2 regions of the Shewanella goraebulensis genome follow, and region 1 is predicted to be linked to the other one. Evidence: riboswitches for the same ligand, from Rfam matches in the RefSeq annotation. Region 1 holds a riboswitch; the other holds the start of a gene.
The links. Region 1 has a riboswitch for thiamine pyrophosphate ahead of QPX86_RS11825 (TonB-dependent receptor). Riboswitches for the same ligand answer to the same signal wherever they lie in the genome.
Positions count from the first base shown of each region.

Region 1 (4,441 bases):
CCAATGCGCGCATTGAATATAGTGTAAGCATCTGATTTTGATTCATTGCTATCAGAGTAATAGAAGTCACTTTTACCACTCGCATTTAAGTTGGTGAACCAGCCTGAGTCACTGACATAACTCATACCAGCACTGTAAGTGAAATTAGGCGCATGAGCCTGGTCGCGCCCCGTTAAATCTATAACGTTGCCGTATTTATCATTGTATTGATAATCACCGTATTCTGTTTCTAACCAACCTACACTGCCGTAAAATTCAATATTATCAGTGGCATAGTATTTAAAGTCAGCTTCTGCGCCATAGTTTTTGGCACTACCAGCGTTTTCAGTGTATAAAATGAAGCGTTGCTGATCGTCAGGATCTTGTTGTGATGCCGATACTTGTTGGTTTTGACGGTCCATATAAAATAACGCCATATTGGTCGCCACTGCGCCATCTAGCCATGATGATTTAAGGCCTAGTTCATAGTTGTATAGAATTTCTGTATCAAATTCTTTTTTGTCGGCAAGTTCAGGTGGTAAGGTCATATTAAAGCCACCCGCTTTGTAACCACGAGCGATTCTAAAGTAAGCGTTATGATCTTGATTTAAGCTTTTAGAAATCGCTAAATGCCCGCCCCACATATTTTCTGTAGGATCGAACTCGTCACCATTACTGTCCGAATACTCACTTACACGACGTTCTAAACGTACCCCTGCAGAAAATACGTAACCATCACCAAATTGAGTATCGGTTTGAGCAAAAATGGCATAGTTGGTGGCTTCATATTCTGATTGCAAGACTTCATCAGGCCAGCCATTGTATTCAGAGTATAAATCGTTATCTTCTTTTAGGTTCATGCCATATAAACCCAATAACCAGTCCGTAGAATCGTTAAAAATTCGGCCTGCTTCGTTCGAGCTAATACGGAACTCTTGTGAAATGGTTTTGCGGTCGCCTTGCTTATCCCATGTGTAATCGTAAACACATGGCTCTGTGCCAATCTCTACCCAGTTATCATCATAAGCAGTACATTCTTTTGAAGCCCAGTACTCAGGGTTAGCCCAATCACCATCATAATTATGGTGATGGTCAGTTTGCGCAAATGAGGTCAACGAAGTCAGTTCAAATTTTTCAAACTGAGTAAAAATCGCTTTTAGGCCAACGCCAGTGGTTTTTTGACTATCAACTCCAGGCTTGTCCGTAATGGTTTCAAAACCATTATTATCTAATGTCCAAGCATCATAGCCGTTATCAAAATTGGCGTGTAATAAGGTTAAATCAAGCTGCACGTCATCGGTTGCATACCAGCGCAGTTTTGCTCTAGCGGTAAACTCGTCACGGGCGTTTGTGTCTTCACGCTCCAGATAGGTATTATCACGGTAACCATTTTGAGAATGCTGCTCTAACGATACGCGGTACAACAATTTACCAGAGTCAGATAAGGGACCTGAGCTGAAACCAGAGAAGGTTTGTAAATCATCGTCCCCCATTGATACTTGTGCACCATGTTCAAATACATCCGTTGGGTCATTACTTTTCAAATAAATTAAACCCGCTAAAGCATTAGCACCGTATTGAGTCCCTTGCGGCCCACGCAGCACTTCTACTTGTTGCATATCGTACATGCTTGAAACCATGCCGATACCTGATAAATCAATATCATCAACGATAAAGCCAACTGATGAGTTAGGTGCGCCTTGATATTCTTCTTGCTCACCCACACCACGAATTTGGAAATATTTTGGACGTGAACTACCACCTGACCAGTTAAAGTTGGCTATTGAATTCAACACATCTTCAAAATGCTGCGCCCCTTCGTCTTGTAATTGCTGACTGTCGATTACCGTCACACTAGAAGGCGCTTTTTCAAGCTCGATATTACTGAAATCAGCATTAACAACAATGACTTCCATCTTTTCTGCATTTGGCGCTGCGCGCTCAATATCTTCAGTTTGTGCAACAGCAGAAGTCGATAAAGCGGCGAGAATGGCAATCGCAACAGGCGATTTAGGTTTAAATAAAGACATAGGACCTCAAATAATAATTTTGAGATCCGGCAAGCATAGTGAATGAGTGATGTGCATCTGTGACAAAATGGTCGAGTTCGCTTTACTGCCTCAGCGCTAGTTCAAAAATGATGTCTTAAAAAATGCAGCCTATTCCTACGCCGGTATTAGCCGGATCAGGTTCTAAGGGTTTGTCATAAAACATCTCAGTTAACTCTTTTTCGAGCTAACACCCCTTGGCGAGGCGGATTATAAACGATTAGACATAAGTACGACACTGTTACTGAGAACTTTTCATTAACTATTTAAGTACAAATTTGCATCACCCCAAAAACCATGAAATTTAGGTATAAAAAAACACCCAAATAAGGGTGCTTTTTAAAAATGTTGACGCTTAATTGGAAAAGGCTTTGCGCACATAAACATCAAATCGTGTGGCTGAGGCATTCGGTGCGACTGCGGTTACTTGCATTTGTTGTTTGCCATGAAGTTTCAGAGACTTCCAGCTTGTAGCTTCATCTTCAATGGTAAATCCTCCAGCATCATACCAAGTAAATTTATATTGCAGACGTAAATCGGTGCCAACCTTACTTAGAATTAACGCCGAACCTTGTAATAAATCACCTTGAGTACGCACGTTAACTTGTTCGACAGTAACTTCTTGACCAAATGAGTAATTATCAACCCGAGTTTCGCCATTGGAACCTGCTGATACACCTGCGGTGTGATTCGCACAAGCTGACATCATTAATACTAATGTTACGACAACTATTGAAAATTTCATCATGCATCCTCTTGATAACTTAACCCAATTGGGTTGAAACTGACTGTTAATAAATGACTTATATTAGGTAGCTTATAATAAGCGGCTAATACTAAGCGGCTTACATTATTTACTATTCTACAGAATAGACAAAAGCCTATTGGTCTAATAAAAAGTGCGCTCTAGCGGTGGCAATTAATTGCTTTCTATTTGTTTGCCAACAATTGATTGTAACATGAGCGACTCTGCGACCTTGACGGGTGATTTTGCACTCAGCGAAGGTATCTTGGTGTAAACCAGCCCTTAAATAATCAATTGAAAAGTCAATAATTTTAGGCACTTTCTTCGCTTGCATAAACACCATTAGTTGCACAATTGCCGACATTTCCATAAAGCCTGCAATCACACCACCATGAATAGCGGGTAAAATCGGGTTGCCAATATTGTCGTCTTTTTGCGGTAATTTAAACACCATTTCATCACCGAAACGATTAACACTCATGCCGATAAACTGTGTATACGGCACTTTAGCTAATAAATAACTATAATCGTTCAAGTCGATGGCACGTTTAACAATATCATGAACATTTAAATCATCCGCCGCAAAAGCATCCGCAATTGGCGTAACTGACTCTCGAGTCTCAACATTACTTTTGCTTGACTCTACAGTATTTTTTGACTCGCCCATTAATGCTTGACGGAATTCTTCACCTACCATTTCAGGACTAATACGCATAAATGAACCCACGGCGTGAGCAATAGGGTCATCAACACTGTCTTGATAAGCAATCGCCCTAGTGAATGCTACATTGGCAGATAAACGATAACACTCCGCAATGGCATATAGCGGCTTATCGGGTTCAGCTGGCTTCATATAGTCGACACGCAAATCCAGTGTTGGTGATATCTCTAAAGACTCATATTTAGCTAAAATCGCACTCACAACCGAAGTCCCAGATGCAGTGTCGATTAGCGTAGTCACTACCCCGCCATGGATAACACCAGTATCTGGGTCGCCAATAATATCCTGGCTATATGGCAGTTCAAGTAACACATGATGTTCACTGGCTTCAAGCACACTGATATTCAATCTGCGGCACTGCGCTAATTGATTAACAAAGCGGGTTGCCACTTCTGTTAGCGGAAAAAAATCACTGTTTATTTTCATTTCGCTCAATTTATCCTGCGTGATTTAGCATAGAACCCAATGGTTTTCCGCCTACCAAATGCATGTGAATATGATAAACCTCTTGGCCACCATGTTTATTACAATTCATAATTAAACGATAACCATCTTCAGCGATACCAGCCTCATCAGCTAATTTAGCTGCAACTGACATCATGCGACCTAACGCAAGTTCATCTGAAGCTTTAATATCATTAGCAGTCGGAATAAGATGATTCGGAATAATTAAAATGTGAGTCGGTGCTTGAGGTGAAATATCACGAAACGCAGTGACTAGCTCGTCTTGGAATAAAATATCCGCAGGAATTTCGCGGCGAATAATTTTACTAAAAATGGTTTCTTCGGCCATGGGTAATCATCCTTATCGTTTATGTAGGGTGAAGCCTGTTACGGGATCTACAAACTAGGTTATCTTATAGTATCAACTACCGCCTTTGTCACTCCAGTAAATACTCCTTTTAGATTTAGAAGATTTGTACATCAGCATTTGCACATTGTGAGTGA
Region 1 is NZ_CP126972.1:2,807,123-2,811,563, forward strand. It holds gene QPX86_RS11825 (TonB-dependent receptor) at 1-2,009, opposite strand, end outside; TPP riboswitch at 2,124-2,235, opposite strand; gene QPX86_RS11830 (YcfL family protein) at 2,383-2,772, opposite strand; gene QPX86_RS11835 (PaaI family thioesterase) at 2,909-3,919, opposite strand; gene hinT (purine nucleoside phosphoramidase) at 3,930-4,286, opposite strand.

Region 2 (4,441 bases), 150 kb from region 1:
CAATTTATTGAAATGAGTATGTTTTCGAGCGATAGGATGCGCTAAATGATCGATAAGCATGAAGCAGATTTAAAAACAGCAACAAATAATAAATTGTTGGAACACGATCTGTTTCTTGAGAATATTGATGCAGGCAATGTAACGCCATTTATTTCAGCTGAAAGACAGACACAAGCTAAAGATATCGATTTTGAACAATCAGAACTAGCATTTTCAAACCTCAAAAACCTTAACTGTGCAGATATTACTCTATCCATTCCAAGTTTGCGTGCCGAGTCAATTGATTCTGCTAGGGAGACAACTGCACTTGCTGAAAACCACTATTTAGCCACAAGATTAAAACAGATACTGTCACCAAGCGTGATATTTGTGACCATCATTCATGTCGCTGGTTTCTTATTACTATTGTTATTGGCTGAGCAAACCGTTGATGTGTTTGTCGAAATAGCTAAAGCTAGACAAGAAGACAAAATAGACAGTTCAATACAATCACAATTAGAGAATAATGAAATAAATGCTTATTTCATTTCTGCAGAACAGTTAGCGGCAATTTCTCAAGCAACTAAACATAAAATCACCCCAGAGCAGACTCCACAAAAGACTCCTGCAGAAACATCAGAGCCGTCAGCTGAAGTCAATTCCGACTCTGCCACTACAATAGCGGCAATAAAGGCACTAGAAAATATACCGCTAGATACTGAAGTGAAGCCAGTAGCATTAGAACAAGTTATTGAGCAAGCACCATTACCTGCAGCTCCTATTGAAGAAGTTATAATCGAAAAAGTCACTGTAGACGAACTATCAAATGTCGAACCTATAAATGATAAAACGATAAATACTGCTCCCAGTAAACTAGATACTGAATTTAATTGGAGCAGTGTCGACAGCATGTATCTGCAGGAGCCGAAGGATGAGGCTGTCCATTCGCACCTGTTCAATAAAAATGAATTAAGTGACTCACAATTTAATGTTTTGAATTCAGCGACAAGTAATGTTTTGCAAAACTTAAACCAGCAAGCGTTACAAACGTTGGTTTCTCAACAAGCGCGCAGAGCCACCTCTGGTGATGGAGCCAGTTTGAGTGAGCTGACGCCTGAAATGTTTAATATTGAAATCATAGAAATAGAAGACAAGCGACAAGCCACAACTCTCGACCATCGCTTAGACCCTAATCGTATAATGAAACATGGTGATACTTGCTATCGGATTGTGCCACTGCCGACACAAATTAACCCTCATGCAGAAGGTTTAGGGTTTGCTGAACCCTGTGATAGTGCGCGAATGAAAAAGGCGCTAAATAGAGCAATTCAAAATAGGTTATCGAAAGTACAACTACCGTAATTTTTGTACGCCACTTGTTGGTGCTTTATAAATGAGTTTATTTTTATGGTGTTTTACTTAGGTATAAATTCATTGATTAGTCTTTTTATTGTTTCATATTTAAATCAATTTCAATTTTATCAAAGGTTTGGGGGATGAATTAATATCATTGCTGTATTGTTGAAATTGAATGTAATTCACTTGTAATTTAATTCGTATGCTGAGTATACTGCACGACATCTTGTCGGAGTGCCTTATGGCTGAGACCGTTTATTCGGGATCCGTTGAACCTGATCAGGTTAAAACCTGCGAAGGAAACAAGCAGTTAATTTGCTATTTCTTCTTTCTGTTTTCAGATTTTTTGAAAGTGTAAAATTATTTGGTGTGTTTTGACGAACATTAAATTTATGCCGTCAGCAGCTAGAGTTTTACATTGCGTAAAGTTATATAGGCTTCTTACGAGAGGTTTATTTGAAACTTTATTAAAGCAAATTACAGGGTTATTTATAACTCGCTCGTCATCAACAAACCTCTCCAGGCAAGCAACTCTTTTTAATTAATTTTGAGGTTGCTAATGTCAAATCGTCGCCAAACCCGTGAACAAGCCCAAGCTTTTATTGATACATTAAAGCCACTACAACATCCAAATTCTGAAAAAATTTATCTTACCGGTTCCCGCGAAGATTTATTCGTGGGTATGCGCCAAATTCATCAAACAAACACTATTTTAGGTGGCACTGATGACGCTCCTGTTACCCAGGGTAATCCACCCATTAAGGTTTACGATTGCGCTGGGGCATATTCTGATCCCGATGCTGAAATTAACGTCCGCTTAGGCTTAAACAAATTCCGCGAAAGTTGGATTGATGAACGTGAAGATACAGAGCAACTTGCAGGAGTGAGCTCAGACTTTACCCAGCAACGTTTAGCTGATGATGGTTTAGATCATTTACGATTTGAAGCATTAGTACCGCCAAGACGCGCTAAAACAGGGAAGTGTGTAACCCAAATGCACTATGCTCGCCAGGGGATCATCACGCCTGAAATGGAATATATTGCCATACGTGAAAATATGGCAAGAGAGCAAGTAACAGATGAAATACTAACTCAAAAAGCTACTGGAGAAGCATTTGGCGCAGTGATCGGGCAGCCAATTACCGCAGAGTTTGTCCGTGACGAAGTGGCTCGCGGCCGTGCGATTATTCCGCTCAACATCAATCATCCAGAAGCTGAACCTATGATTATTGGACGTAACTTTTTAGTTAAAGTGAATGCCAATATCGGTAACTCAGCCGTGACTTCATCGATAGAAGAAGAAGTTGAAAAGCTGGTGTGGTCAACGCGGTGGGGCGCCGATACGGTAATGGATCTCTCTACAGGTCGTTATATCCATGAAACTCGTGAATGGATAATCAGGAATTCACCAGTACCAATTGGTACTGTGCCAATTTATCAAGCGTTAGAAAAAGTGAATGGTGTTGCTGAAGACCTTAATTGGGAAGTGTTTCGCGATACCTTGATTGAGCAGGCTGAACAAGGCGTTGATTATTTCACTATTCATGCTGGGGTGTTACTGCGTTATGTCCCAATGACGGCAAAACGCTTAACGGGTATTGTTTCTCGTGGCGGTTCCATAATGGCTAAGTGGTGTTTGAGTCACCACAAAGAAAGTTTTTTGTATGAAAATTTTAAAGAGATCTGTGAAATCTGCGCGGCTTATGATGTATCTTTGTCGCTTGGTGACGGAATGCGTCCAGGTAGCATTGCAGATGCCAATGACGAAGCACAATTTGCAGAACTTGAGACCTTAGGTGAGTTGGTAAAAGTGGCATGGGAATACGATGTGCAAACCATTATCGAAGGACCTGGTCATGTGCCAATGCAACTCATTAAAGTCAATATGGAAAAGCAGTTAGCCCACTGCGATGAAGCACCTTTTTATACCTTAGGGCCACAAACAACGGATATCGCACCTGGTTATGATCACTTTACCTCTGGCATAGGTGCAGCCCAAATGGCCTGGTATGGTGTCGCAATGCTGTGCTATGTCACCCCTAAAGAACATCTTGGCTTACCAAACAAAGAAGATGTTAAACAGGGGTTAATTGCCTATAAAATTGCAGCCCATGCCGCAGATGTCGCAAAAGGCCATCCAGCTGCACAAATACGTGATAACGCATTGTCAAAAGCTCGTTTTGAATTCCGCTGGGAAGATCAATATAACCTTGGTTTAGACCCCGATACCGCCCGTGCATATCATGATGAATCATTGCCGCAAGAATCTGCCAAAGTAGCCCATTTTTGCTCAATGTGTGGCCCTAAATTTTGTTCAATGAAAATTACACAGGAAGTTCGTGAGTATGCCGCTAAACAAGAAAAGCAGGCATTTTCGACAGGTGTTGAGCAGACAATTTCGATTGTTGACGCAAATGAGTTCCAAGCAACGAAAGAGAGTAGTATCGAGCTTGATGTAAATGCGGCAATGGCGCAAAAATCAGCCGAGTTCAAAGCGACAGGTTCAGCAATATATCATTCTGTTACTGATAATCAGAAGAGCGCTAAAACTGCACAAGATGCTACAACGGCAAACAAGACCCCTGAACTTGAAGACGTTGAGGGCTAAGTATGTCTCAACTGATGCAAAATATTAAGAAACCTATTGTCTGGACCATTGCGGGTTCAGACAGTGGTGGCGGCGCAGGTATTCAAACAGATTTAGCAACGATGAACGACTTAGGCTGTTTTGGCTGCAGTGTTATTACTACACTGACTGCCCAAAACTCTGTGGAAGTGAACTTGGTTGAACCAGTATCAGATGCCATGTTAATCGCTCAGTTAAATGTGCTTGAAGCTGATTTAACACCTGCAGCAATAAAAATTGGACTGATTGCCAATCAACAACAGCTGAATGTTATTGCTAAGTGGCTCAAATCGTTTAGAAGCAAAGATATTGCCAACAAAATCGTGCCTGTGATTGTCGATCCTGTAATGGTTGCCAGTTGTGGAGATGGTTTAAATCGACAAGCTGAACTGGATTTCAGCGCTTTTAAAGGTTTGATCACTTTATTGACGCCCAATGCTCAAGAGTTGTTTAGGTTAGTACCAAAATCAGCTGTAAAAA
Region 2 is NZ_CP126972.1:2,656,815-2,661,255, reverse strand. It holds gene QPX86_RS11200 (hypothetical protein) at 46-1,341, shown strand; TPP riboswitch at 1,556-1,654, shown strand; gene thiC (phosphomethylpyrimidine synthase ThiC) at 1,895-3,943, shown strand; gene thiE (thiamine phosphate synthase) at 3,946-4,441, shown strand, end outside.
Region 2: it holds a riboswitch for thiamine pyrophosphate, as region 1 does, so the genes downstream of both, thiC (phosphomethylpyrimidine synthase ThiC) here and QPX86_RS11825 (TonB-dependent receptor) in region 1, are expected to answer to the same signal.